DNA from 4 places in the Paenibacillus sp. NPDC056579 genome. Region 1 is predicted to be linked to each of the others. Evidence: riboswitches for the same ligand, from Rfam matches in the RefSeq annotation. Region 1 holds a riboswitch; each other region holds the start of a gene.

Evidence for each region. A riboswitch is a leader RNA that binds a small molecule or an ion and turns the genes downstream of it on or off. The one in region 1 is predicted to bind cyclic di-AMP.
Region 2: linked by a shared signal. The riboswitch ahead of ACFQ88_RS27855 (hypothetical protein) and the one ahead of ACFQ88_RS38120 (resuscitation-promoting factor) in region 1 are both predicted to bind cyclic di-AMP.
Region 3: linked by a shared signal. The riboswitch ahead of ACFQ88_RS09680 (CAP domain-containing protein) and the one ahead of ACFQ88_RS38120 (resuscitation-promoting factor) in region 1 are both predicted to bind cyclic di-AMP.
Region 4: linked by a shared signal. The riboswitch ahead of ACFQ88_RS19945 (hypothetical protein) and the one ahead of ACFQ88_RS38120 (resuscitation-promoting factor) in region 1 are both predicted to bind cyclic di-AMP.

Annotation. Positions count from the first base shown of each region.
Region 1 is NZ_JBHTVD010000020.1:44,493-52,401, forward strand. Features, by position in the region: gene yabG (sporulation peptidase YabG) at 1-534, opposite strand, end outside; gene rsmA (16S rRNA (adenine(1518)-N(6)/adenine(1519)-N(6))-dimethyltransferase RsmA) at 668-1,570, opposite strand; gene rnmV (ribonuclease M5) at 1,577-2,122, opposite strand; gene ACFQ88_RS38120 (resuscitation-promoting factor) at 2,226-3,365, opposite strand; cyclic di-AMP (ydaO/yuaA leader) riboswitch at 3,651-3,846, opposite strand; gene ACFQ88_RS38125 (TatD family hydrolase) at 4,071-4,838, opposite strand; gene ACFQ88_RS38130 (HD domain-containing protein) at 4,891-6,168, opposite strand; gene ACFQ88_RS38135 (AbrB/MazE/SpoVT family DNA-binding domain-containing protein) at 6,527-6,781, shown strand; gene rsmI (16S rRNA (cytidine(1402)-2'-O)-methyltransferase) at 7,142-7,909, opposite strand, start outside.
Region 2 is NZ_JBHTVD010000008.1:235,643-243,551, forward strand. Features, by position in the region: gene kdpB (potassium-transporting ATPase subunit KdpB) at 1-1,338, opposite strand, end outside; gene kdpA (potassium-transporting ATPase subunit KdpA) at 1,360-3,039, opposite strand; gene ACFQ88_RS27850 (potassium-transporting ATPase subunit F) at 3,068-3,145, opposite strand; gene ACFQ88_RS27855 (hypothetical protein) at 3,330-3,743, opposite strand; cyclic di-AMP (ydaO/yuaA leader) riboswitch at 3,868-4,051, opposite strand; cyclic di-AMP (ydaO/yuaA leader) riboswitch at 4,195-4,410, opposite strand; cyclic di-AMP (ydaO/yuaA leader) riboswitch at 4,747-4,915, shown strand; gene ACFQ88_RS27860 (hypothetical protein) at 5,028-5,486, shown strand; gene ACFQ88_RS27865 (M48 family metallopeptidase) at 5,892-6,698, shown strand; gene ACFQ88_RS27870 (hypothetical protein) at 6,782-7,069, shown strand; gene ACFQ88_RS27875 (SMP-30/gluconolactonase/LRE family protein) at 7,318-7,909, shown strand, end outside.
Region 3 is NZ_JBHTVD010000002.1:481,099-489,007, forward strand. Features, by position in the region: gene ACFQ88_RS09665 (YitT family protein) at 1-454, shown strand, start outside; gene ACFQ88_RS09670 (DUF1572 family protein) at 545-1,072, opposite strand; gene ACFQ88_RS09675 (SPW repeat domain-containing protein) at 1,178-1,498, opposite strand; gene ACFQ88_RS09680 (CAP domain-containing protein) at 1,697-2,578, opposite strand; cyclic di-AMP (ydaO/yuaA leader) riboswitch at 2,584-2,717, opposite strand; gene ACFQ88_RS09685 (Na-translocating system protein MpsC family protein) at 3,047-3,418, shown strand; gene ACFQ88_RS09690 (FdhF/YdeP family oxidoreductase) at 3,613-5,964, shown strand; gene fdhD (formate dehydrogenase accessory sulfurtransferase FdhD) at 5,970-6,761, shown strand; gene lepB (signal peptidase I) at 6,751-7,224, opposite strand; gene ACFQ88_RS09705 (LysR family transcriptional regulator) at 7,288-7,909, opposite strand, start outside.
Region 4 is NZ_JBHTVD010000005.1:45,614-53,522, reverse strand. Features, by position in the region: gene ACFQ88_RS19950 (universal stress protein) at 1-2,286, opposite strand, end outside; gene ACFQ88_RS19945 (hypothetical protein) at 2,333-2,740, opposite strand; cyclic di-AMP (ydaO/yuaA leader) riboswitch at 2,965-3,138, opposite strand; cyclic di-AMP (ydaO/yuaA leader) riboswitch at 3,248-3,436, opposite strand; gene ACFQ88_RS19940 (response regulator transcription factor) at 3,665-4,270, opposite strand; gene ACFQ88_RS19935 (sensor histidine kinase) at 4,267-5,412, opposite strand; gene ACFQ88_RS19930 (ABC transporter permease) at 5,416-6,156, opposite strand; gene ACFQ88_RS19925 (ABC transporter ATP-binding protein) at 6,162-7,076, opposite strand; partial or broken gene ACFQ88_RS19920 (DUF2278 family protein) at 7,620-7,909, opposite strand, start outside.

The DNA of each region.
Region 1 (7,909 bases):
GCTGCTTAGTTGCCCGATGTCTCCGTTTCTGCGCGTTTTCAATATACCGTCATGCCCCGTGATAACCACGATATCCGGCTTTACTTGGGGCAGCAGCCTATATAACGCCTCGGCCATCCGGGACTCCGAGACATAGAAGCCTTCCGCCGGAACCCTAAGCTCCCCATATAAATTCATGCATTTGCGCAAATACATCGGGTCGCCGTCCAAATGAAGCACCTTCCCGGGCATTTCAAAATAGACCGGTATCTTCTTCTCGCCTAAAGCCCCCGGGGTGTCGCCAAAGCCCGAATAGGTCTCCCCTGCCGATGGATTGGTTCTGGCCCGGCGCATGTTCTCCATCCACTTGGGCTCAATGCCGACCGTATATTGATATGGATCCATCGGCGCGTTGACCAGATCGAAAATCGGAGCATCGGCCAGCAGCCGGTAGTCAACCCCGCGCAATATCGCTTGTTGCTGGATGATATCCTGAATTTTAAATATGATGTCACCACCATAAGACTTACGAGTGACCAGGTCTCCCTGTTTCATGGCCAAATCGCCTCCTCGTGTATCCTATGGCGTCAATAGGCATTTGGTGATTCAGGGAGCCTTTTTTTGCCTCCGGAGCTTGGCCTCGCCGGGTTCCGTCCATCCATTGCCCGTGACAGGCCTCTACGGCCTGCTAGGAGCGTCCGAGAGCCTCAGCCAGCACTTCGCTAAGCTTGGCATATTCCTCCATCGAGAGCGTCTCTCCGCGTCGCGAAGGCTCTATCCCCGCCTCCTGCAATATCGGCTCGAGCCGCCCCTTTGTCTCCTTGGTGAAAAACCGCGACGCCAGGTTATTGTAAATCGTCTTCCTGCGCTGAACGAAGGAGGACTGGATGACGTCGAAGAAGAACGCCTCGTCGCGCACCTCGACGGCCGGTTGTTCCCGCACCTTCAGCTTGATCACAGCGGAATCGACGTTCGGCTGCGGAATGAACACGGTGTGAGGCACGATCGTCACGATCTCCGGCTCGCAATAATACTGCACCGCGATGCTCAGGCTGCCATAATCTTTTCCGCCCGGCTTAGCCGACATCCGCTCGGCCACTTCCTTCTGGATCATAACGACGATATTCTCCAGCGGCAGCTTGTCCTCGAGCAGCTTCATAATAATCGGCGTCGTGATGTAATACGGCAGGTTCGCTACGACACTAACCTTATCCACGCCTGCAAAGTAATCCTGAAACAGCTGTTTCAGATCGACCTTCAGCACGTCTCCATGGACAACGCTTGCGTTGGGATACGCATGGAGCGTCTCCTCCAGCAGCGGCAGCAGCCGCTGATCGATCTCGACGGCGACGACGCGTCCGGCCAGCTTCGCCAGCTGCTGCGTTAAAGCCCCGATGCCCGGGCCGATCTCCAGCGCCCCCTTGGCGGCGTCAAGCCCCGCGGCAGAGACGATCTTATGCAGTATATTCGGGTCAATCAGAAAATTTTGACCCAAGCTTTTCTTCAGCGTGAAGCCGTGCCTCTGGAGAAGCTCTTTTGTCTTTTTGGGGGAGGCAATATCCTCCGTCAATCCTGGTTTTATCGTATCCATCGTTTCCTAGCCCTCTTTTTCCTCAAGTTGCTTCCACGCCTCGGCGAATTCCTCCCGCGAAATGCGGAACATCCGGCAGCGGTTATAAAATTGCTTTCCGTTACAATACCCGATCCCGAGCAGATTCCCCATTACCATCCGTCTCGCGGACGCCTGATTATGAACGATCAGCCCGGCGTTGATAAGGTCTTCCCACGTAATATCGGACTCCTCCGCCTCATAATCGGTGCGCACGTTTGCCAGCGCCTTGCGGATCACGTCCACGGACGCGTTCTCGACGCCGATATCGCCTTTGCTCGTCGCTTCCTCCTGCGTGATGAAAGCGTGCTTGCACCCTTTGACCTGAGCCGTAATGATTTTACGTATCCGCTCTCCCGCATGATCCGGATCGGTTAATATGATCACTCCCCGGCGCTGCTGCGCGAGGCGAATTCTTTTGATGACCTCTTTATTGATCGCCGACCCGCCGGTCTCGATCGTTTCGGCGTCTACCGCCCGTTTAATGGCTGTCGTATCGTCCTTGCCCTCAACGACAATAATTTCCTTTATCATCTTACAACCTTCTTTCTGGAAAGCCAACCACAGAAAAAAGAAGAGGTATCCCTCTTCTCATCCGTTACCCTATATATTATGAGTCTGCCCTAATTGCAGGTCCTTAGTCCGCCGTCGGCTTCTTCGGTCCAATGACATAGACCGTATACCCACGCTTCATGCCAAATTTGTTAGCATAAGAACCGCTGTCGAAATACACATCGATGACGTTGCCTTTCACGGCGCTGCCCGTATCCTCCGCTCTGCGGAAGCCAAGCCCATCGATATAAACCCACCAGCCCAGGGGAACCACTTTGGGATCCACTGCAATTGTTCGACCTTCCGTTACTCTCGTACCCGATGAAGTAATACCGAACTGCGGATGCTCCGCGCTTTTGCCCGTAGAAGCTACACTTGCCGTATATGCAGTCAAGGTCACGTTATTGATGACCTGCTTCACGCCAAAAGACACACCGCCTTTGGTTACTTCTTGAAGATTCGGCGATGACGCCGACAACACGACTACCGGATTTTTCGTCCCGATAGCGACCACTTTATTGACGCTTTCCGTTTGGACCTTCTCACCAACCACTTGCTCGGAGACCAAGACTCCATCTTCATAAACCTTTTCCGTAGTTTTGAGGACTACGCCCTCTTGCCCTTCTTGCACTATCTGTTCTTTGCCCTTTACCAGCTGCGGATCGTTCTTCTTCACTACGCTAAACGCTACTTTTTCCGAAACCTCTTCCATTTCTTTCTTGACCCGGACAATTTGAATCTCACCGCTCGGAGGCAGTTCGGCATCCAGCGACGGATTTACCTTATCCAGCTCCCCAACCGTGACGTTCAAATCTTTGAGAGCATCCCCTACCGTCGTGGCAACGGTATAATGCGTCTTCTGCTCGCCGTCAGCCGTAAGCTGAAGCGGCTTGGCATGCTCGATGGTGATCCGGTCACCGTTCTTCACCTTCGAATCCAGCGCTGCCGAGAGCCTATCGTGCTCTCCAACAGTAATCTTCTGCTCATCCAGTAAACGCTGCAGATCCCATTGCTTCGTATACACAACGGTTTCCTGTCCGTTCACAACTACGGATACCTTCTTGGTAGCCGTACCGTATAACATCATCAAAAACATGAAAGTCAAAGCGAATGAAATGAGTGCTGCTTTCGATATCAAACGCAAGTTTTCATGCTTCCATCGCAATGCGAAGGACATGCTGGATGATCGTCTTACATGGGTTTGCTCGTGTTGAATAGCTCCCACTTGTCGGTCCTCCTTCAAAGCCCCGCCGTCGAGTGTTTCGCATGATTTCATCTGACGCGACTATGGTTTAAGTTTTGCAATCTTTCGTTAATTCAACTAAGGGCTGCAACCTACGGGCCATATCGTTTCTTCCTGCGTGCGGCCAGCACCTCCCCGGTATTCGGTCGTTATGTTGTCGGATTCGTATCACAATGAACGGGAGAACATAAAAAAAGTCATCGGAAAGAGGACTCTTCCCGTGACTTTTCGTTATTTCATCAAAATGAAATAAAGCACACGACAATCGTTACCTCTCTCTTACGCTTACGAGGTTAGCTGACGGATTCGGACTTGAGAGTCGCCCTACTTGGTATCGGATTGTTAGCCGTTCATCCTCACCAAGACTCACCCCAGAAATTGTGACCTTAGTCTTATTGAAATTCGAGACAGGTCAGCTTACGGTTCCCCCGTTTCCCTTACGGAAACTCAGCGATAGTGGAAATCTGGTAATCGTATTAAGTTAATATTGAGTTTACGCTGTCGGATATAAAGTTGTAAAGTATACAAACTCGCCAAAAAAGGTCCGTTTTTGTTCAATTCAAACAAATTTTAGCAGTTTCAAAAAGAAAACCCTTATTTTTCTTGCACTGACTTACTGTTTTAACCAATTTTCTTTAATTATCACGATTTCGACGAAAAAAGGGCTGTCCTGACCCCCGGATTCCTCTACTCCAAACCGAATAATCTAACTGCATTTTTAGTAGTCGCGTGAGCCAGCTCCTCCAAGGTTAACCCTTTGATTTGAGCAGCGGTTTCTGCGACTAATTTCACATACGCAGTTTCATTTCTTTTGCCGCGATGAGGATGCGGAGTCAAATATGGAGCATCGGTTTCGACCAACAGCCGATCGAGAGGAACCTTTTCAAGCACTTCCTTCGGCTGTTTGGCGTTCTTGAAAGTAACCGGCCCGCCGAACGAGATGTAGAAGTTCATATCGAGACACATCTTCGCCGTCTCCCAGCTGCCCGAGAAGCAGTGCATGACGCCGCCGACCTCCGACGCCTTCTCCTCACGGAGAACACGGATAATATCTTGATGCGCGTCACGGTTATGGATAACGATCGGCATGTTCAATTTACGGGCCAGCCGAACCTGCTCGCGAAATACGCGGTCCTGCACGTCTTTGAATGACGTATCCCAGTAGTAATCCAGGCCGATCTCGCCGATAGCGACGACTTTGGGATGGGAGCATAGCTGCTCGATCCACTTCAGGTCCTCCGGCGTCATATCCTTGGCGTCTTGAGGATGCCAGCCCACGGTCGAATAAATGAAATCATATTGCTCTGCCAATGCGATCGAGGTGGGGATCGTTTCCCGGTTAAATCCGACATTGACGATTCGACTGATTCCGTTCTCTTGCGCGCGCCGGATGACCTCGTGTCGATCTTCATCGAATTGCGGTGCGTTTAAATGTGTGTGCGTATCGGTCAGCATATGTAAACAAAGTCTCCTTTATTGAAGTCTGTATGGATGAGGCTGCTGCGCTTTATTCTACGCCAAGCAGCTTCCGGTGCTCCGGCTTAAGGTCAGCCCTGAGCAGCTCCTCCGGGAAATAAAGATGGTATTTCCCCATGTGGATGCCGCTGATTGAACGGACAATTTCCGACTTGCGCGAAATTTCTGTCAGCCCTTCTTTATGGTCCAGCAGCAAAATCGGCAATTTTTCGTCATGCTCGCCCGGACGATACACATCATACGAAAGATCCGAAGGGAAATCAATTTCGAGATAAAACGCAGGATCGATTCCGAGAGCCGTCATCGCATCACGAAGCTGCTCGATCAGCTGTACATCAATCCGCTCCAGCGTGACATATTTGAACAGCCTGCGGTTTAAGAAACGGGAGCACAGGTCGGACAATATCGGATCGGCTTCGCCGGACCATTGCATCAGCACGGTCTGCATGAACGCTTCGTCGAGCAGCAGGTACTCCTCTACGGTCAGCGTACGACGGAACAAGCTTAACAGCGGCTGCAGCATAAACGAGAAGGCGTAGTTTTCTTCATATAACTGTTTCGCTCTTTGAAAAATATTATGCAAAATCACTTCGGCGCTGCGGGTAACCGGGTGGAAGTAGACCTGCCAGTACATTTGGTAACGGGACATCAAGTAGTCCTCCACCGCGTGCATGCCGCTTTCCTTGACGACAATGTGCCCTTGGAACGGACGCATCACCCGCAATATACGCTCGAGGTCGAAGGTGCCGTAATTGACCCCGGTGAAATAAGCATCGCGCAGTAAGTAATCCATCCGATCCGCATCCAGTTGGCTGGACACGAGACTGATGACGATTTCCTGATTGTAGGTTTTGGCGATGACACCGGCCACCTTCTGCGGAAATGACGGGGATACCTGCTTCAGCACGCGGTTCACTTCCGTGTCTCCCAGAACGATCCGGCAAGACCATTCCTCGTGGTTCGTGCCGAACGTTTTTTCGATGGAATGGGAAAACGGTCCGTGCCCGACGTCATGCAGCAGCGCTGCACACAAGCTGAGCAGCCGCTCGTCGCTCGGCCAATCCTCGTAGCCGTTGCGTTCGAACTGCGAGATGATTTTGCGGGTGACTTCGTAGACGCCCAAGGAATGGGAGAACCGGCTGTGCTCGGCTCCATGAAAGGTCAAAAAGCACGTACCCAGCTGCCGGATGCGGCGCAGGCGCTGAAATTCTTTGGTATTAATCAAGTCCCATACGGTCTGATCCTGCACGTAGATGTATTTATGCACAGGGTCTTTGAAAACTTTTTCTTCGCGCAATGGATTCGACATGTCGGTTCCCCCTTAGCCTGGTTGCATTCGACAAAATAAATGAGACGGAAAATCCGTAGATTTGTCGAATATTGTCGTAATCAACTTCCAAATGTGAACATTATATGACTTGAAATTATTTCTTGGACATGCAATATATTCATATTACTACGATTCCCATTTAGTTAAAAGCCTTTGTTTTTTGAGGTTTTTCACTTGTTTAATAAATTAAATTTTGTACAAGAAGGGTTTCATTCCAATTTTTAACGGGTAAAAATCAAAAATGATAGTTGACTATTTTGGGAATGGTTGGTATCATAAACCTTAAGAAGAATGTCGAATCATGACGATTAATTTATTGAGAGGGGACTTATCATATATGATGAAATCTACTGGTATTGTTAGAAAGGTCGACGAGTTGGGACGTGTCGTTATTCCGATCGAGCTTCGCAGAACGCTGGGCATCGGCGAGAAGGACGCTTTGGAAATTTATGTGGACGGCGAGCGCATCATGTTGAAGAAATATGAACCTGCTTGTATTTTCTGTGGAAACGCTGAAAACGTGTCCTACTTCAAAGGAAAAATTGTTTGTCACGAATGTTTATCCGAAATGCCAATACCTGTGACAAAATAAAAAAAATAGGTTATAATAAGGATAGCACTTCTTACTAAGGTAATTCTAACCTTTTTCATATCTCCTCTATTCCCCAATTCATGATTTTTTATGAAATTGGGGATTTTTTTTGGGGTGGGGATGGAGTTTGAACATTACCGGGTTAGGGAGAAGGAATGTACCTCCGGCCGCTGTTTAAGATGGATTCTTATTATTCAGTTTTAAGGTTATAATCCATCTTAAAAGGCGGCTCGTGAACTCTCCGGTTCATTTCCTTACTCCCTTTTTTGCAATGTTCAAACTCCATTTATATAGTAGAGCTAACAAACAAGCCGATCGAGCATAGCTTCGATCGGCCTTTTTCAAAGATATTGTAAAATTTTACTGCCGGTGAAGCAGATTATACAGCTCCCGCTTAGGCATCTGGCGATCGGCGGCGGCCCGCTTGATCGCTTCCTTGCGGTCGACGCCCTGCGTCGTATAATGCTCCACATGCTCCTCCAGGCTGAAGGCTTCCCACCATGCGGCGGAATCCCCGCTCTCGGAAGCCGTGCTGCCCTCTACGACGATGACATACTCGCCTTGCGGCGGCACTTCCTTCAGCAGGTCGAGGCATTCCTGAATCGTACCTCTCGCCGCTTCCTCGTACTTCTTCGTCAGCTCGCGCATGAGACACATTTGCCGCTCCGGGTTCCACACCTCCAGCATCGCCTCGAGCGTCTTGACGATCCGATGCGGAGACTCGTAGAACAGCAGCGTCTCTTTGACCGGCTGCAGCGCTTGCAGCTCCTGCATTAGGGGCTTTTTGTCGCGCGGCAGAAAGCCGGCGAACGTGAAGCGGTCGGTAGGCAGGCCGGACACGATCAGCGCCGACAAGGCCGCATTCGCGCCCGGAATCGGAATGACGTCGATGCCTGCAGCGATTGCCTGCCGGACCAGGTCCGCACCGGGATCGCATATAGCCGGTAATCCCGCGTCGCTTACCAGCGCAATGTCATCGCCGGACTGAAGAATCCGGATGAGCTCCGGACCGCTGGCGTGCTTGTTGTGCTCATGATAGCTGACAAGGCGCGTCGATATGTCGAAGTGCGTCAGCAGCTTGCGCGTTTGCCGTGTATCCTCCGCCGCGATCCATTGCACTTCTTTCAG
Region 2 (7,909 bases), on a different contig from region 1:
CGGCTTCACGGTATCCTTCAAATAAATCAAACCGTAGATCGTATTGTCGACGGCCACGGCAAGAGGCGTTCCGCCTTCCTTGGCTATGGCGTCGCTCTTGGCGCTCAGATCGGCAGGCACCGTACCGCCTTGAGACTCAACCCATTTGCGTACCGCATCGACGGCGCCTTTGCGAACATGGCGGCCGTCCTTCAAGTCGATGCCGCTCATCCGGGTTTCGGCTTTAAATTCGATGAACTCTCCGCCGTCAGCCAACGCTTCGGAATACGACAAGCCCTGTTTTTTCATCAGCTCCAGAACGGAGCGGCCTTCCGGCGTTTCGTCCTTAACCGAGCTGATGGCCGCCCATTCGGCCACGGTGCTTACTTTTTCCGAGCCGACCGGCGTGAATTCGCTCGCCATCCGGTTACCGAACGTGATCGTTCCGGTCTTATCCAGAATCATCGTATTGATGTCACCCGAGGCTTCCACCGCTTTACCGGACATGGCCAGTACATTGAACTGCGTGACACGGTCCATACCGGCTATCCCGATGGCTGACAGCAATCCGCCGATCGTCGTTGGAATCAGACAAACAAGCAGTGAAATGAGAACGGGAATCGATAGATCGATTTCCAGAAATTTAGCAATCGGTGCCAAGGTTACTACAACGATCAGGAAAATAAGCGTCAAGCTGGTTAACAGTGTGTTCAAGGCGATCTCGTTCGGCGTTTTTTGTCTCGACGCCCCTTCTACGAGAGAAATCATCCGGTCCAGGAACGATTCCCCGGGATCGCTCGTAATTTTGACCTTGATGCGGTCGCTGACGACGCGGGTCCCTCCGGTGACGGAGCTGAAGTCGCCCCCGGCTTCTTTAATGACCGGCGCCGATTCCCCGGTAATGGCAGATTCGTCGACGGAGGCAAGGCCTTCGATCACTTCGCCGTCGCCAGGAATCATCTCGCCTTGAGCGATGACGACGATGTCGCCTTTGCGAAGCTCCGCGGAGGAGACCTGCTTTACTCCGCCGCCAACGACTTTGTTGGCCGTAATATCTTTTTTCGTCTTTTTCAAGGAATCTGCCTGGGCCTTGCCCCGTCCCTCGGCCAAGGCTTCGGCGAAGTTGGCGAACAAGACGGTGAGCAGCAGGATGAAAAAGACGGTGAGACTGAAGCCGATACTATCCGTGCCGAAGTAGCCCGGGAACAAGACCATCAGCAAGACGATGAACGTTCCGACCTCGACGACGAACATGACGGGATTTTTCATCATTGTGAGCGGGTTCAGCTTGATGAAGCTGTCTTTGATGGCGCTCGCGACGATATCTCCGGTTAGCAATTTTTTTCTATTCGCACTCATATTGTTGTTCCACCTTTTCTATTAACGGATCGTGAGATGCTCGGCAATAGGGCCAAGCACAATCGCCGGCAGGAAGGTCAGCGCGCCGATGATCAGTACCGTACCTACGAGAATTCCAACAAACAGGCCGTTATCCGTACGGAACGTGCCGATCGTCTCCGGAACCCATTGCTTGCGAAGCATGGAGCCTGCGGCGGCGAGCAGCGCGATCATGGAAATGTAGCGGCCGAACAGCATGACAAGCCCCGTTGAAATATTCCAGAACGGCGTATTGTCGCCAAGACCTTCAAAGCCCGAGCCGTTGTTGGCAGCGGATGAAACATATTCATACAGCACCTGCGAGATGCCATGGAACGTAGGATTGGTGATCGCTGCTTTTCCAACCTCGGTAACAAGAGCGAGAGCCGTAGGTGCAAGGATAATGAACGGGTGCGCCAGGATGGCGATGGCGATCAGCTTCATCTCGCGCGCTTCGATTTTGCGTCCCAAAAACTCCGGCGTGCGCCCGACCATCAAACCGGCCAGGAAGACGGCCAATATCGCATACATCAGCATGTTCACCAGTCCGACGCCCTTGCCGCCGAATACGCAGTTGAGCATCATCAGAGCCAGCGGAGTAATGCCGCCAAGCGGTGTCAGCGTATCGTGCATGTTATTGACGGAGCCTGTTGTCGCAGCAGTAGTAACGGTAGTAAAGAGCGCGGACTGCGCGATGCCGAACCGGACCTCTTTGCCCTCCATGCTGCCTTGCGACGCGTCGATGCCAAGCCGGTTCATGACCGGATTGCCGTTCGATTCCGATACGTAAACAAGCGATAAGAACAGCAGGAACAAAATCATCATCGCTGAGAAAATAACCCAGCCCTGCTTGCGGTTTTTGGCGAACAACCCGTACGTGTAAGGCAAGGCGGCGGCCAGCGACCACATGGACAATATTTCAATGACATTGGTCAGCGGACGCGGATTCTCGAAAGGATGAGCCGAGTTGACTCCGAAGAATCCTCCGCCGTTCGTGCCCAAATGCTTGATCGATTCTAAGGATGCGACAGGACCGATAGCGATTTGCTGCTCCTGACCCCCGAGACCGGTGACGGTGATGGTAGGCTGCAGTGTTTGCGGAACTTGAAGCGCCACCAGCGCCAGCGTAATGACAAATGCAAACGGTAGGAAGACGCGCGTATGAGCCTTCACGAAATCCTCGAAAAAGTTGCCGATCGTCGTTCCTTTGCTCGTAATCGCGCGGACAAACGCTATCGCTACGCACAGTCCGGTCGCCGCCGAGGTAAACATCATCATCATGATGACGGCCATTTGCGAGAAATAGGATAGTCCGGTCTCACCGCTGTAATGCTGCAAATTCGTATTGGTCATGAAGCTGATGACCGTGTTGAAGGAGAGTGTCTCCTCCATATTGTCGATCCCGTTCGGATTCATCGGGAGAAATTTTTGGATCCGCAATATCAGGTAGCTTATAGCCACAAGAACGATATTGGTCGCAATGAAGCTGAATCCGTACGTCTTCCAGGTCATCCCTTTAGGGTCTTTCAGACCGATCAGGGCGAATATCGGCTTTTCAATGAAGGAGAACCATTTATCGGTTCCGTTCGCTTCATTCCGAAATACGTTATACAGGTACGTGCCCAAAGGCTTAACAAGCAGTACCAGGATTACTATCACGACGGCAATTTGCAAGATGCCCATAGCTCAAAAAAGCCTCCTTAGGTTGCTCCTAAAATTTTTCAGGATAGATCAGCGCATACACAAGATATAGAAAGATAAACAAAGTAAAAATCGCAACGACTATCATTTTCGCTCACTCTCCGGTTCCTGAATCACTCTGCCGCACCAGGATAAAAAACCGCTGAACAGTGCGTAAGTGACGGCCAGCGTCAATACCATATACAGATCCAACATCGGTATCCCTCCAAAGCTTTCAATAGTAAGGTAAGGCATTCCCCGCATTCCGGTCTCAGCCTCCAGTTAAGGCTCTACTATTCCGGCCGCTGCGAGGCTAGCAAGAAAGATACATCGTGACTATTCGTATGAATCACAAAGCTGGCTCCAAGAGCTCTATAAATCAGCCTGGGATTGACGGAATGCGTAATGACGTAAATCGGCTCCGAGGTCCACATATGGCACACCCGGATATAGCGGCAGCACAAGTTCAGGCTGCTTTCGAACAAGTACACTTTACCTACGGGAAGCTCGGGCATCGCCCATGTTCTCTCCTCGGTAGTATCTACCAGAATAAAATGCTTTACTCCGATTTCCTCCAGCCTCGCTGCTTCCGACTTGCTGTTGACAAGTGCTGCGAAAGGAAGCTTCTGCAGCATTAATTTGCGGATGAAGGCTTCGCCTGTTTTGTTCGAGGCTGCAACCAGAATGAACTGCTGGCGTTGTTCCATACGACTCCTCCTACTTCGGTCAGAAAGAGAAGGCAACAAAAAAGAAGCCTGCAGGCTAGAGAAGAACTCTTCCCGTGGCTTCTTAAGGCACAGTGAATGAACCGTGTCTTATCGCACGACAATCGTTGCCTCTCTCGATACGCTTACGAGGTTAGCTGCCGGATTCGGGCGTGAGAGTCGCCCTACACGAGAGCATGCGCTAGCCTGCTCCTGTGATTCACCCCAATGGAAGCCCGATGGAAAAGTAGCTTTCGAGCTTCCGGTGGTTCCCCCGTTCCTTCCTATGAAGGACTCAGCGAAAAAGATGCAAAATATGGTTGGAAAACATCATGTTTGTACTTTCGGACAGAAAAAAGCCACAGAGGTCTAAGCCCTGTGGTCGCCGGTTCCGATCACAAGCTTCATCATCCTCTCTTCTTTGACAGCCCATATGCCTATTAAAAGGATAAGATAGCTGCCTTTCCAACGCTTACGAGGTTAGCTGCCGGATTCGGGCGGTGAGAGTCGCCCTACCCATGAGCATTTTGTGAAAAATTCTCATAGGATTCACCCCAGTGTCGACGTATCGGCAGCTCTCACACCGCCTTAACGCAACACGATTTTTGGTTCCCCCGCTTTCCTTGTGTCACAATATATAGGACAAAAGGAAACTCAGCGATTCGATAGTGGAAACTTTGTATGTCGATTCATGAGTTGAATCATACGCCGGACGCTTGTTACTGTAAAGAAACCCTGCATGCGAAATGGGGAACTTAAGGGGGATTCATGCGGCAAACAAGAATCAGATCTCGAAAATTCTCCATATAGCTTCGTTTATCTTGCGTTTTCTCCAAAAATGTGAGAATCAGCGAATAATGAAGCATTCGGAACGATATTCGCTGTCTTATCCCAATGATTTCGTTTTCATGTGCAATTCCCGTCAAAATATTGGAAATAATCGCCGGATTCCGGTTTTACATTACTTGGGTTTGGGAGTAAGATTCATTTCAACAACAGCATAATGCAAGCTTTAACGTTGAACTCCCGAATAGGGGAAGCGGGGGAACCAATCGAAGCCGCAGCAAGCAGCTTCAAGGGGTGAATCTTGGGACATTAGCTTCTATTGTTCCTGAGTAGGACACTCTCAAGTCCGAATCCGACAGCTAACCTCGTAAACGTGATTGAGAGAGAACCGCGACCGCAAGCTTATTTTACTGTGTAAAGAAGCCCGGAAGCAGAGTTTCTCTGCTCCTGAGGCTTTTTTGTGCTGTTCTATCCTAAAACTATAAGAGGAGATATGCCGTCATGATGAAATTATCGGATCCATTACCCCGTATGGGTGAACAAGAGGTATCTGAGTTCAAAATCGGCCATATGGAATTGTTTCGCTTTGATTGTAAATGGATTGAAAACCGGATTCAGACGGATTGCCGCGACTGTACATGCGGCTTGCTCAAGCTGTCCAGCGGCAGTGTATCCGGCTGGGCCGAATATATGGTTCCGGCATCAGAGAGGGCTACAGGCGACTTCGCCCGGTGGGCTTCCGTATTTACAATGCTGAAAGGCCTTACCATTCCTGAAGCATTACGCTACATCCAGAGCAGGAACGAGTCCTGGGGACCGATAAGAAGAGCTTTGGCGGAAACCGCCTTATCCGATCTCGCGGACCACTTGCACAATCCGTCGAGGCTGCACGAGCAGCAAGACCGGTCGCTGGAACGCGCCTTCTTGATTGAACGCTCGCAGGCTTATTTCGGATATTAAGGCTTGAGAAACCGGAGGAATCCGCCTCAATGAGCCTTCTGTTCGCAGCACTTTGCTTATCGGTGTTCATTGGGAAAGAATTGACTGGAGGTATATATGATAAAAGCAATTGTCACGGATGTACGACCGCATCAGCCGAAAAAATGCGCAGGCTGCGTTTGGGGAAGGTGGGACGGAATTAAGCAATATTGCTCCAGGGTCAACTGCATCAAGCGGATGAAAGCAGAGAAGAAGTAAGACGTGTCCATAAAATTCTGTTTTAATTTGGAAATTCCCTGTGATAAAATAGCGGTGTTTGCGGATGTTTCTATATATAGAAGCTCCGTAGAACCCGATTGCGAGGAAAGAAGGGCTCCGCCTTTCCGATCAGTCGGATTTATATTACGGGGGGCGTAGGGAAAGCCGATGAAATCTCGCTTGGTGCATGAAAATGAAACTACATTGTACACGGTTTGTGTAATCATCAGTATCTTAATTTATGTCAGTTTGATCGTATCCATTATAGGCATTGTGTACATCTTGATCGGATTGGCTGTCGCGCTTCTATTGCATGGGCTTATGGTTGCGGGGATCCGCAGCTCAGGAGTCAAATTAACGGAGCGGCAGTTTCCGATTGTTTATGAGAAAGTGCAGCAGCTAAGCAGCAGTATGGGTCTCAAAAACGCTCCGGACGTGTTCATCGTCCAGTCCGGCGGGATCTTAAACGCGTTTGCGACGCGGTTTTTCGGACGCAGCTTTGTCGTGCTTTATTCCGATATTTTCGAGCTGATCGAGCAGGGCAACGACGAGGAATTAACCTTCGTCATAGCCCATGAGCTGGCTCATCTGCAGCGCAAGCATGTGTCGAAGCAGATGCTGATTTTTCCCGCAATGTGGATCCCATTCCTGGGCAACGCCTATTCCAGAGCATGCGAGTATACGTGCGACCGTATTGCGACGGCTTACACAGGCAATGCGAATGCGGCCATTCGCGCATTGACGGTGCTCGCGGTCGGCAAGCAGCTGTTTAACCGGATCAACATCCCGGATTATTTGGAGGAAAGCCGCCGGGAGCGAGGGTTTTTCATCGCATGGTACGAGCTGCTGTCGACGCATCCTCCGCTTCCGAAGCGGATTACGGAAATATGGCAGTTCCATGCCCATCCTCAGCTGTTTGGATACGAGACCAGCCGCTTTGAGGCGATGGAACCGCCTTCTTCCATAACCTTGTAAAGGGATTCGTCTCCGGCATAAAACACCTCCTTTTGTCTCATAGTAAGCAGGAAGGTTATGAAGACATGAGGAGGTACACGACCATGGCGAAATATGACTCCAGCCTGCAATCGCAAAACCCGATTTCCCAGGCGCAAAATTCCGTCAATACGGCTCACAACGCGGTGACGCAAGCGCAAAGCCATCCGAGCGAGCAGCTGATTGAGCAAGCCGAAACGGCCGTAGAACGTGCAGAGCGTGCGATCGAACAGGCCAGCTTCAGCCATAACCAGAAGGCAGTGGACGAAGCAAGGGCTGATCTGGCGGAGGACCAGGCAGCTTTGCAAAGCTTGACTCCTATGGAGAGCCCGGAAGAAACCGAAACGTATTGAGCGGCGGTTGAAATCAATAAGGGGTTTCCCCATATAGCTGCAGCATGAGACCTGTAAGGCCGGTGTGATTCGCCGGCTGGCAGGTCTTTTTTGCATTAACGGCAAAGCCGCGCCAACTGCCGAAACAGATGGCTATGGCAAAAAAAACGTTACTTGCAAGCAGACGGCTAAGAAATGCTTTTCCCGCGGGGCATGTGCTACAATGAGAGAATAAAAACCGATTCTGACTGCGGGATGGTGAAGGAAACATGTCGAATCCTCCATTGGAGCTTGTTCTCGATGCGAAGGCAACGTTAGGGGAAGGGCCGTGCTGGGATCAACGGAGCGGCTTGCTGTACTGGGTCGATATTAAGGAAAACGCGGTTCATGCCTATGATCCGCATCAAGGAACGAACCGGACGGTTCATCTGGATCAGATGGTAGGAGCGGCGGTAGCGCGGGAGTCCGGAGGTCTTGTACTGGCGCTTCAGCATGGCTTTCACCTGCTGGATATGACAACGGAGCAGCTGACCTTCCTAGCCGATCCCGAGAAGGAGCTTACCGACAACCGATTTAACGATGGCAAATGCGATGCCGCGGGGCGGTTCTGGGCGGGAACGCTAAGCTTTGAGGAGAAGGAACCGGTAGCTGCGCTCTATTGTCTTGAGACTGACGGAACGGTCCGTCAGGCGCTGGACGGGGTAATTGTCTCCAACGGGCTTGGCTGGAGTCCCGACGGGCGGACGATGTACTACGTCGATTCCATGACCCGCAAGGTGTCCGCCTTCGATTTCGAGGTGGAGACGGGACGGCTAAGCGGCAGACGGACGATCGTGACCATCCCTGAAGGCGGAGGCTTCC
Region 3 (7,909 bases), on a different contig from region 1:
CTCCGAAATTGTCGCGATCTTACTATCCCAGCGGTTCCGCATGTCCGTCGGACAGATCATTATGTTTATCAATGTGTTTATTTTTATTATAGCCGGCTTCGTATTCGGATGGGATTCGGCGATGTATTCGATTTTTACATACTATATTGCATCGCGGGTTATGGATATCGTAGTGCAAGGGTTGGACGAATCCAAATCGGTCACCATCATTTCGAACGAATATCAAGAGATATCGGACGCCATCATTAGCCGTTTAGGGCGCAGCACGACCTATATTTATGCCAAGGGCGGATACTCGCAGGAAGACACGCAAATGATCTATTGTGTGGTTACAAGGCTGGAGGTTTCGAAGCTCAAGTCGATCGTGCAGGAAATTGACGAACGGGCGTTTATTTCGATCCAGCAGGTTTCCGATGTACTGGGAGGCAACTTCGAGAAAAACAGCATTCATTGAGAAAGCCTTTAACTCATCTCTATCGATGCGCAGCAAAAAGCAAAAAGCAAAAAGCCGCACTCCATAGTAAGGATTGCGGCCCTGATTGAGTTAAGGCTTGAAGCCTCGGGATTGGCCCTTGGCTATACTCAGCGTCTGCCAATGAGCGCTTCGGAGATGCTTCGCCAAGTATACCATTTGGCCGACATGGTAGCCGTAATGGGACACCTGACGCTGGATCGCTTGCAGCACCGTATGGGCTTCTCCGCGAATCGTCACGGTACGGAGCACATCGTCCGGCCCGAGGTCTTCCAAAGCGGCGAACAGCGCGCTCCAGCCTTCCTCCCATAACTGCAGCAGCTGTTCCCGATCCAACGCTCCCGATTCAAATTCGCCATCCCTGTCCCGGGTCGGCTTCTCTCCGTCGGAAGTAAGGAAATCGGCCCAACGCGACAGCATATTGCCGTGCATATGCTTAATGATGATCTCCATGGAATTCGATTCAGGATCGGGCGCGGCTCGGAACTGAGAAGCTTCCAGCTGCTCCATGGCACGGTCGGCGAGCTTTTTCATGCTGCGAAAGGTTTGAATGGTATCCTGCAGAAAGTAAGCGGCTACTGATGATGCTGATGTTTCCATAACGATCATCCTCCATTTCCTGGATCACTACCTTTCCAGAATAAAGGAAAAAAAGCCGCCTGTATATAAACCGGGACTATCAAAATAGATTGCAGCGCTTACAATTCACAATTCGTCGTTCATGGTATAGTAATTGAGCATTACTGTGGTTATGCCTAGGACGATATAAACCACATAATCCGCAAAACCGGTCAAGAACGCGAAAGGGAAAATAATGAACCAGACCCCGGCCATTAGGGAAATCCAGTTCAGCCACGAACCCCAGCCTGATTTCTTCAGCATAAAGCCGAGGAAAGAAGCTACCGCTTGAATCGTTCCTCCAACGATGCTCGTAACAACCGCACCTTCATGATTGAAATCAATCCAGAACGGAGCGAAAATAAACAAGAGACCAATCAACGCAGCCAGCAAATGACGAACCGCCATGATTACACCTCCCGAAAGAAATAGCTAAATGCAGATTATGCTATATGTATATGCAAACGGTTACAAAATGTTCGAATATTCTAAAAATTCAACTTTTATCTGTCCCGATATACCGTCCTTTCATGAGTGAACAGCACCCGGAAAACAGAAAAAAGCCCCGATGCATAAAGCATACGAGGCTGTCTGATACTATCCGTATTAGTTAGCGATGAATTCTTGTACCCACTCGCCGTTGTAGTAAGCAACGCCGATTTTGGTGTAGTTAGGGCTCATGATGTTTTGACGGTGCCCAGGGCTGTTCATCCAGGAGTTCATAACCTCTTGCGGACTGCGTTGACCTTTAGCAATGTTCTCGCCGGCATAAGAGTAGCTGATACCGTAAGTCTTCATCATGTCGAACGGAGAACCGTAGGTCGGCGAATTATGATCAAAGTAGTTGTTATTGTACATGTCTTTTGCCTTATCAAGTGCCATATTGGACAAAGCTTTGTCTTCTGTCAGGGCACCCAGACCTGCTTTGGCGCGCTCTTGGTTTACCAGGTTGATGACCTCGGTAGCGAATGCGGATTGCTCGCTAGTGCCTTCGTTGACCGTGCCGCTGCCTGTATTTCCCGTGCTGCCGCTGCCGGTATTGCCGCCGTTAGCGGATCCGTTGTCGACATTGCCGGTATCGCCGCCATTGTCAACGTTTCCGTTGTCGACGGTACCGCCGTTATCCTCGCTGCCGTTGTCAGCTGTGCCGCCATCGTCGACATTGCCTTGACCGGCGCCGTTACCAGGATTCACGGAAGGAATGCCGAAGTTGCAGTTCCAATCATTGTTGCTGCCGTTGCCATTGCCGACAGGAATTTGAGTCCAATATCCACCGGCATAAACGTTATTGCTGCCAGTAGGGATAGAATGCCACTGGCCTTGTTGTCCTTGCAGCAAAGAATTCAGGTCAATGCCGTATTGCTTGGTCAAGCTGGACAGCGTGCTATCGGAAATTGTATTTAACGGAGCCGCAGATGCAGCGCTCACGCCGATAATCGGGCTCAAAGCCAGTACACCTGTCAAAACAACTTTTTTGAAACGATTCAAAAAAATCCTCTCCTTTTCGCGGCCTACGAGGTTAGCTGACGGATTCGGGTCAAAGAGCAATCACCCTGCCGCAATAGGCGGCTTCACCCCATGGAATGGATCCCCCGTGCTTTCTATTAAGCTTCGGCCTTAATTTTGATAGTTTTGCTTCCGGTGTCCATGACCAATAATCCGGTACGGATCGTTCGGAGCCATTTCATTGTAGCATGGGCCAAGGCGCATTTCATGGCACAAAGTCTTCCAGCGGCTCTATGAAACTTCAATAAATGCCCGTCATCTCTAGCCATTTTACATAGATAAGAGCATTCTGCAATTCTCGAAAAATAGCAGCCGCACACGCCGGATCCTGCTTAATCGAGCTGAGCTGGGATATGTGTAAGGGAACCCTCTTTTTGCCGCATCCATTGAACAAACCTGAACTCCGTGATAAAATTTGGATGTAAATCCGGTAAATGAGGACGTCCCGATATGAACAAAACGGAAGCGGAATTCAGCAATTTAGTGAAAGCGTTTCGAAAGCGTCATATGGGCAAAGGTCCGCGGGAAATCCGCACGACATTTTGCAAGTGCTGGGCTATTTGCGAGATGGAGGGGAACCTTTCGCCCGTTGAGAAGTTTATCGCCTCGGCAGCGGACGGAAAGCAGGTATTGCGTTCCGCGAGGACCGAGATGGTAAAGGAAATGTACAAGAACAACCCGCCGATAGAGATGGAGCAGCTGCTCGGCGCCCGTTTCCTGGAATTATATGTAGACATCGATTTGGAAAAAGATTTCGGCATGTCCATCTTCGTCTTCGATCAGGACATCGAAAGCAAATTCGCCGCTCCGAGACATTTATGAGTCTGACAGGCTCATGAGCAATGACGATTATTCAAATAACCTGAGCATCATGTAGCATCCATCATAATGTGCCGTTGGCACTTGGCAGCGACCCTGCTTAAGACTAACCGCCGCAACAGACCTACCCTTTATTTTTTGCGATAAGAGGGCTTGTCTGCTGCGGCTTTTTATTTGAGTTCATAGGAGGATACAAGATGGGAACAACGAAGCACACCGGTCCGATCAAGCTTCCCAAACAGCCTGATCCGAAGCTGTGGGTGAGCAAAGCGCCTTTCGGCCTCGGGCGGGTGAAGCCGCACCATATCAAGGAAACGGCGAAGATCGCCTGGGAGAACCGCGATCAGCTGCCTTATGCTTACCGCATTCTGACGCAGGGCGTATGCGACGGCTGCGCTCTCGGCGTGTCCGGCCTGTACGACCGGACATTGGAAGGCCCGCATCTATGCACGACGCGTCTGAACGTGCTCCGGCTTAGCACGATGCCCGCAATCAAGCCGGAGGAGCTGCACCGGGACATCGACGAGCTGGCCCGGCTCGACAGCACGGCACTGCGCAAGCTCGGGCGCATCCCGTATCCGCTGATCCGGCGCCAAGGGGAGAGGCGCTTCTCCCGGCTGACTTGGGACGAAGCGCTGGAGATGATCGCGGCGAAGATCCGCTCGATCGACCCGAAGCAGCTGGCCTTCTATTTGACGGCGCGCGGGATTACGAACGAGAGCTACTATGCGGCGGCCAAAGTCGCCCGGCTCCTCGGCACGAACAACATCGACAACGCGTCGCGCATTTGCCATTCTCCTTCAAAGACGGCGCTGAAGCGGTCCGTGGGCATAGGCGCCTCCAGCTGTAACTACAAGGACTGGATCGGCACCGACGTGCTCGTGTTTTGGGGCAGCGTAGCCGCCAACAACCAGCCGGTTTCGACCAAATATATGTACGCGGCCAAGCGGAAAGGAACGAAAATTATCGTCATCAATCCGTACTATGAGCCGTCGATGGAACAGTATTGGATTCCTTCCATTCCGGAATCCGCTTTATTCGGAACGAGGCTCGCCGACGACTTTTACCAGGTGAACATAGGCGGCGACATTGCGTTCATGAACGGCGTCATGAAGCATTGGTTCGAGATGGAGATGGAAGCCCCCGGCAGCGCCATCGACCGCGCGTTCGTGAATGAGCACACGAACGGCTATACCGCCTTGAGAGAGCATGTCATGAAGCAGCGATGGGAGCAGCTCGAGCGCTCCTCGGGGCTCAGCCGGGAACGGATGCTGGAGTTTGCCCGCCTGCTTGCGAAGGCGAAATCCGCCGTCTTCGTCTGGAGCATGGGGCTGACCCAGCACCGGTTCGGCACGGACAACATCTCGCAGGTAGCCAATCTGGCGCTGCTGCGGGGATTTCTCGGCCGCGAGCATTGCGGCCTCATGCCGATTCGCGGTCATAGCGGCGTCCAGGGCTCCGGCGAGATGGGGGCCGACCCGTTCAGCCTGCCGGGCGGCGATTACAAGGCGGCGGACCGGAGCCGCATCGAGAAGCTGTGGGGCTTCGAGCTGCCGGCATGGCAGGGCGACATCGTCGGCGTCTCGCTGGAGAATGCGCTGCTGCCGCAGGATCACGAGCGGAAGTTGAAGCTGTTCTACACGTCCGGCGGCAACTTTCTCGAGACGATGCCGGACCCGGCCTTCGTACAGCGCTGCCTGGAGAGCGTCGATATCCGGGTGCATCAGGATATCGTGCTGAATACGTCGACGTTGGCCGACGCGCGCGAAGCGGTCCTGGTGCTGCCGGCGATGACCCGGTACGAGCAGCCGGGCGGGGGCACGTCGACGTCGACGGAGCGGATGGTCTACTTCTCGCCCGAAATCAAAGGGCCGAGAATCGGGGAAGCGCGGGCGGAGTGGGCGATCTATGCGGAGCTGGCGGTCCGCGTCGATCCGCAGAACAAGCGGCGCATCGGATTCGGCGATGCGCAGGGCATCCGCCGCGAAATTGCTCAGGCCGTCCCGTATTACGACGGCGTTCAGCATTTGGCGGAACGCGGCGATGTGTTCCAATGGGGCGGAGCGTGGCTGTGCGAGGGCGGCGTCTGTCCGACGCCCGACGGACGCGGACAGCTCATCCCGATCGAGCTGCCCGAGCTGCGCAAGCCGGAAGGGCACTTCATGGTAACGACGCGCCGCGGCAAGCAGTTCAACTCGATGATCTACAGCGATATCGATCCGTTCAACAATGCGGACCGGTACGATGTGCTGATCAACGGCGAGGACGCGGCCAGTCTCGGGCTGCGGGAAGGGGACGCCGTTGTCGTCTATAACCGGTACGGCTTGCTGCACGGGCGCGCCAAGCCGGCGGCAATTCGCCGCGGCAATATCGGCGTTCACTGGCCGGAGGGCAACAGCCTGATTCCGAAAGGCGTATATGAGCCGCATGCGGGCATACCCGAATATAACATTGCTGCCGTGGTGGAAAAGGCGGAAACCTATCACGCCTTCAAGGATACGAAGTATGTCGAGAAGCGGATCGCCGAGCTTGAGACGGAAATGGAGTGATGGGCATGGAACGTCCGGTAACGTCACGTTGGCCAATATTGAAGTATGAGTCGGGGCGGCTGCAGGAGAAGGAGGATGAGGTCGCGGACGAGTTTCCGCTTACGATCCGGGTCGACGGGGAAGAATTCGCGACGATCGTCTGCTCTCCGTCGGATTTGGAGGACATGGTCATCGGATTTCTGGCTTCCGAAGGAATGATCCGTACCATGGAGGATATCGCCAAGCTGTCGCTGGACGAGGCTCGCGGCTTTGCCGATGTGCAGCTGGCCGCCGCGCAAAATACCGGCAAAGACTGGTACAATAAACGGTTTATCGGCTCCTGCTGCGGCAAGAGCCGCCAGTTTTATTTTCATAATGATGCCCGTACGGCCAAAACGGTTATGTCCCGGACAACGATTACGCCGGAGCAATGCCTTGCGCTCATGCGCGGGCTACAGCACGCTTCATCGGACTTCCGCAACACGGGCGGCGTTCATAACGCCGCCTTGTGCACGACGGAGGAGCTGCTGACAGCCCGAACGGATATCGGCAGGCACAATGCCCTCGATAAGCTGTACGGCCACTGCTTGCGGCACCGTATTCCGCTGAAGGGAAAAGTGCTTGTATTCAGCGGCAGAGTGTCGTCCGAGGTGCTGCTGAAGACGGCCAAGATCGGCGTGGGGATCCTGCTCTCCAAGTCGGCGCCGACGCAGCTGGCGCTGCAGCTTGCCTCGGATCTGGGCATTACGGTCATCGGCTTTATCCGCGGCGATTCCTTCAATGTGTATACGCATCCTGAACGACTGTCTACGGTTTGACCTTGCCTACGATCTTCTCGAAAGGGATTGGACCCAGGTCGCGGCTGTCAAGACTGTTGGAGCGGTTATCGCCGAGGACGAAAACCGTCTTCTCGGGTACGGTTCGTTCGTTCATATTGCGGTGGTTGTAAGCTTCGCCCCGGCTGGCGGCTTCCTCCACCGCTTTTTGTATGTATGGCTCTTTTAACGGCCGCCCGTTGACGTATACTTGATCGCCTTCTACTTTGACGGTTTCTCCAGGCAGTGCGATCACTCTTTTCAAGTAGTACTGGTTCTCGTTTACTTGTACGATGACGATATCTCCGCGCTGGAACGAATGATCCTGATAATAGGTCGTATCGACGGCGAGCCGGTCTTTTGCATGATAGGTAGGCTCCATGGACGGCCCCTCTACAATAAACGGCTTGTTATACTGCGCGTAGACCGACGATAACGATACTAGCAGCGCTAAAAATAATTTCAATAAAAGCCCTCCTTTGTCCTTTGTATAAGATTTACTTCATAAAAGACGCGCAGAGAATGAGGGCTACATCCCGGATGCTTTGACCATCTCTGCAAACACGGTAAAAGCCTTGCTCGTAAACCGGTCGTTGCGGCGGACGAGGCTCGTCTTCGTATAACGGAACGGCTCGGGTACAGGGTACACCCCGATCGTTCCGTCATCTCCGTTTAGCACGGAAGCAGGTAGCAGCGTGGAGGCCAGCCCGGCGCGAACACAGCTGAGAAGCGTCTCCAAAGAGCTGATCTCGATAATATTGTCGAGGGCGAGCCCGATGCTCTGCAGCCATTGCTCCAGGATGGCGCGAAACGGGCAGCCTTTGGGGGAAACGGCCCATTTCAAAGCCGCTAGGTCCGGGTACTCATCGCCGGTGAGCGGCGTCAACAATCTCAGCTCGTCGCGGGTCGCATGCTCGCACAGCAGCTTGGCGGGCGGATAATCTCCCGTCACGAACGCGCCGTCCAGTTTATGGCTCAGTACCATATCCAGCAGATCGCCGGAGGGTCCTGTCAGCAGCGTCAGCGATACTTCCGGATGCCGGGATTGAAAGGAGGACAACGCTCTCATTAGGCTGCCGCAATTCAAGGTGTCAACGACGCCGATGCAGAGAGGACCGCTCGGGTAGGGCGTATCCTGAACCGCTCTTACG
Region 4 (7,909 bases), on a different contig from region 1:
CACATCGGCATGCCGTGACAAGCGCAGCAGCTTTTTGACCAGCGAGCCGTGCCACCACTCCTGCCACACGGTCTGCCCCGATTGGCCGATGATTAATTGCGTAGCCTTGTACTCCTTGGCTTTGGCTACGAGCACGTCGGCAATTTGGCTGCGGTGATCCGCGGCCTGCATCTCGAACGTTCCCCCGAGACGCTCGGTCAGCTTTCGGATTTGCTCCAGTCTCTCTTCCAGATCATCCGGCTGCTTCCTATGCTTGGTCTGCACATAAGTGACATACCAAGCCGCCTTTAGCCGATGCGCGATCCGGAAGCCTCTTCTTACGAGCCGCTCCGCCTTAGGCGTGCTGCTGACACCGACGTAGATGACCTCACGGCGACGCCACGGACCCCGTAGAGAGCCTTTGCGCTCCAGCGATTCCAGGCGTTCGTCTACATCATCGGCGATTTCCCGAAGCGCCAGCTCCCTGAGGGCGATAAGATTGCCCGTCTTGAAGAAGTTGCCCAGCGCCTGGTTCACTTTGTCCATCGCGTAGATTTTGCCTTCCTTCATCCGCTGCTGCAACGACGCTGGAGCGACATCGATCAGCTGTACTTCATCCGCAAGCCGCAATATACGGTCCGGTACGGTTTCCCGGACACGGACACCGGTCATTTGTTCCACCGCATCGTTCAAGCTTTCGAGATGCTGCACGTTGACCGTGGAAATGACGGAAATGCCGGCATCCAATATTTCCAATACGTCCTCATAGCGCTTCTTGTATTTGCTGCCCGGCACATTCGTATGCGCCAGCTCATCTACGAGAACAATTTCCGGAGCGAGACGGATAATCTCGTCCGTATCCATTTCTTCGAGGCGGGTTCCCCGGTAATCAATGACCTTGCGGGGAATCGTGTCCAATGCGCCGATCTGATCCTTGGTCTCCTTACGGCCGTGCGTTTCCAGCAAGCCGATCTTCACCGATACGCCTTTGCGCAGCAGATCGTTGCCTTCTCGCAGCATCGTATAGGTTTTGCCTACTCCGGGCGCGGCACCGATATATACCTTAAGCCGTCCCCGTTTGATCTGCTGGATCCGCTTCTCCACTTCCTTCATGCTGAGCCGGCGGTAAGGATCGTCCGCCTGCCTTGTCATCCGGGCCGGAAGAATCCGTTCTCCCTCATGCTCCGCCCGGTCCGCAACGATGAAGATGTCGATATTCTTCGTCCGCTTCAGCATGTCGTGAACGATCGAGCCTTGCCACAGCTCCTGCCAGCGCGTTTGCTTGGAATGGCCCATGACGATTCTCGTTACATTGTGCTCGATCGCATAGTCAACCAGACGCTTCGGGAGTGCCCGGCGCGAGCCCAAAGGAAGCTCCTCGAAGCTTCCGCCTACCTTCTCGGTCAGCTTCACGATCGACCGTTTGAAGGCGGTCTCCTCCTTGGTCATCTCCCGCTTCCCCTTGAAGGTTACGACGACCAGCTCGCCGTTCAGCCGCTTGGCGATCTGCTGTCCGCGGCGCACGTGGATCGATCCGTTCCAATGGTATTGCGCGGACACGAGAATGCGCTCCGCGGCACCTGAAGGCCCCAGGAGCCCCATCTCCTCGCGGTGCTTCTCCAGCGTGTCGTTCACGCCTTCGGCAACAAGACGAAGCGCCAGCTCCCGCAGCACGGCCAGGTTCCCCCGCTTGTAAATATCCGCTTCGCAGCTAAGCCGCATTTGCCCTTCAGCAGCACGGGTCAACAGCGTTTCCGGCGTCACGTCGATGAGCACGACCTCATCCGCCAGCTCCAGCGTGTCGGCAGGTACGGTTTCGCGCACTTCGATGCCGGTCCACCGTTTGGCCAGCTCCGTCGCTCCTTCCAGCTCATACACGTTGATCGTTGTGATAACGCTTATGCCATGGCTGAGCAGCTGCTTGATATCATCCAAGCGGGTAGGGAAACCGGCGTCCTTGCGGTTCCGGTGGGCCAAGCCGTCGACCAGAACAACCTCGGGATTACGCTTAAGCAGCGCTTCCAGATTCAAATCCTTCTTCTCCGTGCCTTCCTTGCCGTGCCAATGGATGCTCGGCACCCGCTCCAGGTCGCCTATTTGCTCTACCGTCTCCGGCCGTTGCATCGTCGAGACCGCGCAGATAACCACATCGATCCCCTGCTGCTTGAGCGCCTGCCCTTCGCGGAGCATGTGGTAGGTTTTGCCAGAGCCGCTGACCGCGCCGATGTACACCTTCAGTCTTCCGCGATGGAGCCTGGAGATGGATAACAGTATTTCCTCCGGCGTTTTCCCTCTAAAGGTTTCCATGGCATCCTCCCGGATTGATAAATGACACCGTTCTGCCGGCAAGCTATTACACCCTGCCCTCTACCAAAAAGGACACTTCGTGGCTAGGCGTATGAATCACTTCATCCGCTCCAAGGCCTTTATATACGAGCCTCGGATTGCTATTGTGCGTGATAACGCATATATCTTGGGACGTCCACGTTCTGCATATTTGAATAAACCGGCAGCATAAATTTAAGGAGCTTTCGAATAAAAATACTTTGCCGATGGGAAGCTCGGGTAACACCCATGATTCATATTCGTTCGTATCAATGAAAATAATATGCTTTACGCCAATCCGGGCGAGCCGGCCCTGCTCTCCCTTGCTGTTTGTTATGACGGCGAAGGGAATTTCTTTGGACATGAGCATCCGGATGAAGCTTTCTCCGGTTTTGTTTGGTGCCGATACAAGAATGTACTCTTGCGTGGCGTTCATTGTTCTCTTCCTCCTATTCTCCCTTGAGGAGGCAACCGTTATCCCAGGGAGACGCACAAATCTGCCATTTTTTTATACCCGCAAATTTTGGCCTCATCCCTGACGGCAACGAAAATTAGTATCGTCCGTTTCCGAGGGCAGCAAAAAAGAAGCCTGCGAGAAGAGAACTCTTCTCGCGGCTTCTTTAAGAGCACAGCATTCCGCTGTGCCTGCACACGATATTAGTTGCCTCTCCCGATACGCTTACGAGGTTAGCTGTCGGATTCGGGCGTGAGAGTCGCCCTACTTGCACCCTGGATTAACCGCTCCTGCTGCAAGATTCACCCCATGAGCCGTTTGGCTCGTCGGTTCCCCCGATCCTTAAGACCTATAGCCCAAGGACTCAGCGATTCATTTTGCTATGTTTGAACACAAAAAAGACCACAGAGGCATAAGCCCTGTGGCCGCAATAAACGATCACAAGCTCCATCATCCTCTCTCATTGACATGTCCGCTTTGCTTATAAACAAGCCATGTCTATCCACGCTGACGAGGTTAGCTGTCGGATTCGGGCGGTGAGAGTCGCCCTACCCAAAGCATTGCTGCGAATGCCTTGGGATTCACCCCTAGCAATACCCGAACGGCTCTCACACCGAACGCGCACCGCTTCGTTGGTTCCCCCGCTTTCCAGTTACGGAAATTGAGCGATCAAGAATCGAAACTACATTAACAAATCATGAATTGTATATTACGCCTGTTGCTCCTTTCTGTAAAGAACACCCGAGGGACTTGTGCGATGATATAAAACGAATTCAAATCATGGTAACGCTTACTTAAAGATCGGTCTCTAGAATACTGCCTCCTGCTCACTCATTCTGCATTTTTCGTAAATCGTGCCCCCTTGTCCGAGCCGTCGCATGCTTTGTTGCCCCTTCACTGTCCCTTTTATTTCAGCCAACCCTTTTTCTCGGCGATCTGGATGGCTTCGATCCGATTTTTTGCCTCCAGCTTTTGCATAATTTCCGATACGTAATTACGTACCGTGCCGCCCGACAAGAACAGCTCCCGGGCGATTTCATTCGCCGACATGCCCTGGGCCACCAGCATCAGCACCTCCTGTTCCCGATCCGTGAGCGGATTTTCTGCCGCCTCCCAGAACGAGAAGGCCAGCTCGGGACTGATCGCTTTGCCCCCGGCGTGAACTTTGCGCAGCGCGCTGCTAAGCTCGTCGATAGGGGAATCCTTAAGCAAGTACCCTTGCACTCCCGCCTTCATCGCCCGTTGAAAGTAGCCGGCACGGGAAAACGTCGTCAAAATGACGACACGGCACGGATGCCCAAGCTCCTGCAGCCGCTCTGCGATGTCGAGGCCGGTCATCCGCGGCATTTCAATATCGAGCAGGCACAAATCGGGATTCAGCTCCACAATCATGCGCAGCGCTTCCTCCCCTTGCTCCGCCTGCCCGATGATTTCGATATCGTCCTCCAAATCGAGAAGAGCGCTCAGGGCGCCCCGCAGCATTCGTTGGTCCTCTGCAATAATCACTTTCATCGTTTATTGTCACCTGCCTGTTGATTCTTCACGATATTGGGTACGGATAGTGTGACCTGCGTCCCTTTTCCCGGTTCCGATTGCAGCTCCAGCCTGCCGTCGATCAAGTCGAGACGTTCCTTCATCCCTACCAGTCCATGGCCGGATGGCGATGCTGCGACAGCCGCCACCTGCAGTCCGACGCCGTTGTCACGGACTGTGACGGTAATTTCGCTTCGGTCTTCCTGCACAACAATCCCACAGCCTGTCGCTTTGCTGTGCTTGACGACATTCGTAACCGCCTCGCGCAGACACATGCCGAGGATGTTTTGGATGACAGGCGACGCTTTGATCTGCGAAGCATCTCCTTCCACGGTAAGCTCCATATTGGCTGCAGCTAATATCCGTTCTGCATGCTGAATTTCCTCCGCCAGCGTCACCGCATTCATTCCCGATACAAGCTCACGCACCTGCTTCAGCGCAGCGCGAGCCGTCATCTGAATATCCCTGACTTCCTGTACGGCACGCTCCGGCTGCTTCAACACCAGCTTTTCCGCGAGCTCGCTTTTTAACGTGATCAAAGATAACGTATGTCCCAGCGTATCGTGCAAATCCCGGGATATGCGCTGCCTTTCCTCTATTTGCACAAGCCTTGCTATTTCCTCGTTGGCCGAATGCAGCTTGGCCTTAAGCTCCCTTGACCTCACACCGGCACGGAGAATGAACGGCAATCCGATCATCAGCGCCGAGGAAGGGATCATAAGCACCAGATCGCTCCCGGTGAAATGATGCGTATGTGAGCCGAATACAAATACAAACAAGAGCAGCATAACAGCCATGCCCGAGTAAAATTGCTTCCTGGAGGGAAGCAGCCCGATGATCGGAGCCGCATAGAAGCCCATGAACCAAAAGGTGATATCGTAGCGGAAGCATAAATAGACCACGATGCCGTACATCAGAAGCACATACAGGAGCCGGCGCGGCACATCCCTATACGAGGCGATATTTAAGGCCACAAATAATATCAATAAAGGAAAACCGATCCACATTTCGGGAACCGGCTTTTGCAGCATGCTGTAGATGGGAGCAGCCATATACACCAGCCAAATCATTTGGAAAATACTGATTCCGCTGCCGAAAGGCTCGGACGCTTTCTTGAACATCGCTTATATCGCTTCCTGTCTCTTGATTCTATAGGAAGATAATACCATAAAGACGGCGGCGTAAGCAGCAAGCAGAACAATGCCTATCCAATCCGGAGAAGCTCCCGCCACCATATTCCACGCTCCTTGTCCGTACCGGTACGAAGGAAGCCATTCCGCAATGTGCTGCATTAGCGATGGCATGGACTGAATGGGCATCCAAAGACCGCCCAGCGCCGACATGACAATAAAGATCACCTGTGATATCACTTGTACCACCTCAACGCTGCGGATAGTCCCTATGAGCGTTCCAAGAGCAAGAAAGGGGAGAATGCCGATCCAAATCCACAACCCGCAGGAAAGCCACTGTACGAACGTTAGCTCCACTCCTTTGAACAGACCGCCGATAAGAAACATGAACACAATCGTGCCGAGATTTATGACCGACTGAGCGGCGATTTTTGAAAATACATACGCTCCGGACGGAAGCGGCGTGATACGCAGCAGCTGTACCCAGCCCTGCTTGCGCTCTTGCGCGAACCGGATGCTGATCGTGTTCATACTCCCCCCGATGACTCCGAATACAGTCATGGACATCAAGTAATACGCTTTCCATTGAATTCCGCCGATATTCATATTCGCATCCATCGTGCTTGTAAATATAAAGTAGAAGATGGCCGGCATCAGCAAAGCCGTCACAACGAATTTCCGGTTTCTTAACGTACGCAATATTTCCGCCTTGCATTGAGCTATCATGCCCGTCATCAGGTTCATCTCCTTTCAAATTCTTGCTCTTTGGCTTCATGATGCACCAGCTGCTGGAACGCCTCTTCCAGACCGCCGCTTCGGATCTCGATATCTTTGGCTTCGAGCTCATGCAGCACAATAGCCTGGACGAGAAGATCCGTATCATCGCTCACAATGCTCACTCTGCGCCCGTGCCAATCGGTCCGGCGGACTCCAGGCAGACGCCGGACGGTTTCGTCCGTTACGCCCGCTCCCGCTGTAAACGACAGCGTCCGTCCGCTAACGGACACTTTGATGGATGCAGGCGTGCCGTCTGCGATCAGGCGCCCGTTATTTACGACCACGATGCGGTCCGCAATGGCATCCGCTTCCTCCAAATAGTGCGTCGTCAATATGATGGTGCGTCCGCTCCCGGCCATCTCTCTTATCGCCTCCCAGAACGTGCGCCGCGACGTCACATCCATTCCGACCGTCGGTTCGTCCAGGAACATAATCGACGGATCGCCCGCCAGAGCCAAGGCGAAATTCAGCCGGCGCTTCTGGCCTCCGGACAGCGAAGTCGCCATCTTGCCCTTCTCCGCCTCCAGATCGGACAGCTTCAGCAGCTGCTTCATGGACAGCGGATTCGTGTAATAGTGGCGGAACAGCTCGATGGTCTCTCCTACCTTGAGCCCGTCAATGACGTTCACATCCTGCAGCATCGCGCCCAGCCGGTTTTTGACATGCCGGTCCTGTGGGCTCCCGTCCAGCAGCCGGATCGTGCCCGACGTCGGCTGCTGCAGCCCGAGCGTCATCGACACCGTCGTCGTTTTGCCTGCACCGTTGGGCCCGAGCAGCGCGACGACGCTGCCTTCTTCTATCGTCAAGGACAGATCGTCTACGGCAATCTTTCCTTTATAATGCTTGCTCACATGCTCCAGTTGGATAGCCGGATTCATTTCGTTCACCTCGTCGTTTATTTCATGTACTTAGTGTAAAGGCGCAGCGCCGGTTAAGGTATTCATGAACGTCATCGATTTCATATGACATTTGTCATCCGAACAACACAAAGACCCCCATCGGGGTGATGGGGTTATCGGATGCTGCAGCTACTAGAAGCGGATCGTCCAGCCGGGGCGGACTTGACGGCGGGTGTAGGAGACGCCGTGGACCTTCAGTCCGCGCGGATCGAGCAGCGTAATAATGTCTCCCCGCTGCTTGAGGAAATCCGGCTGTCCCTCCAGCTCCAGCGTCCTGAATTGGCCGGGAGCGATGCCGCCTGACAGCCGGTATTTTTGCTTCAGCTTGTTCGCGAGAGACCATCCGTCCAGCAGGACGGTTTGTTCCGAAGCGTTCAGCAGCGTGACCGTCGCGAAGCCTGCCCGTCTCGCGGGCAGGACGACAGCGCCGACAATGGTAACGGCTTCCTCCGGTGCCGTTATGGCATTTGGAGACGGGCCATGCTCTGTCTGCCCGTCCCAATCGAGCGGACTGCCCGTCCGGTCGTCCGTATGCCACGATTGCGATTGAAACGCGAGAAAGATCGCGATCCAGCGGCGATCCGCCGGGAAATGGATCAGCAGGCCCCCGTCCCGATATACGCCGTTATCCTTAGCGTAGGAGCCGGAATTGCCTTGATTCATGTGAATATCATGAACTCCGCTGCCGGGAACGAAGCCGAACACGGTGTCCGGCAGCTTCGGCTCCGGCCCCCATGGATCGCCATACGCATACAGCACGGCATCTTCGCAATCCATAGCGCGTTTGATGTACATTTCCAGCTTCTCGTTTA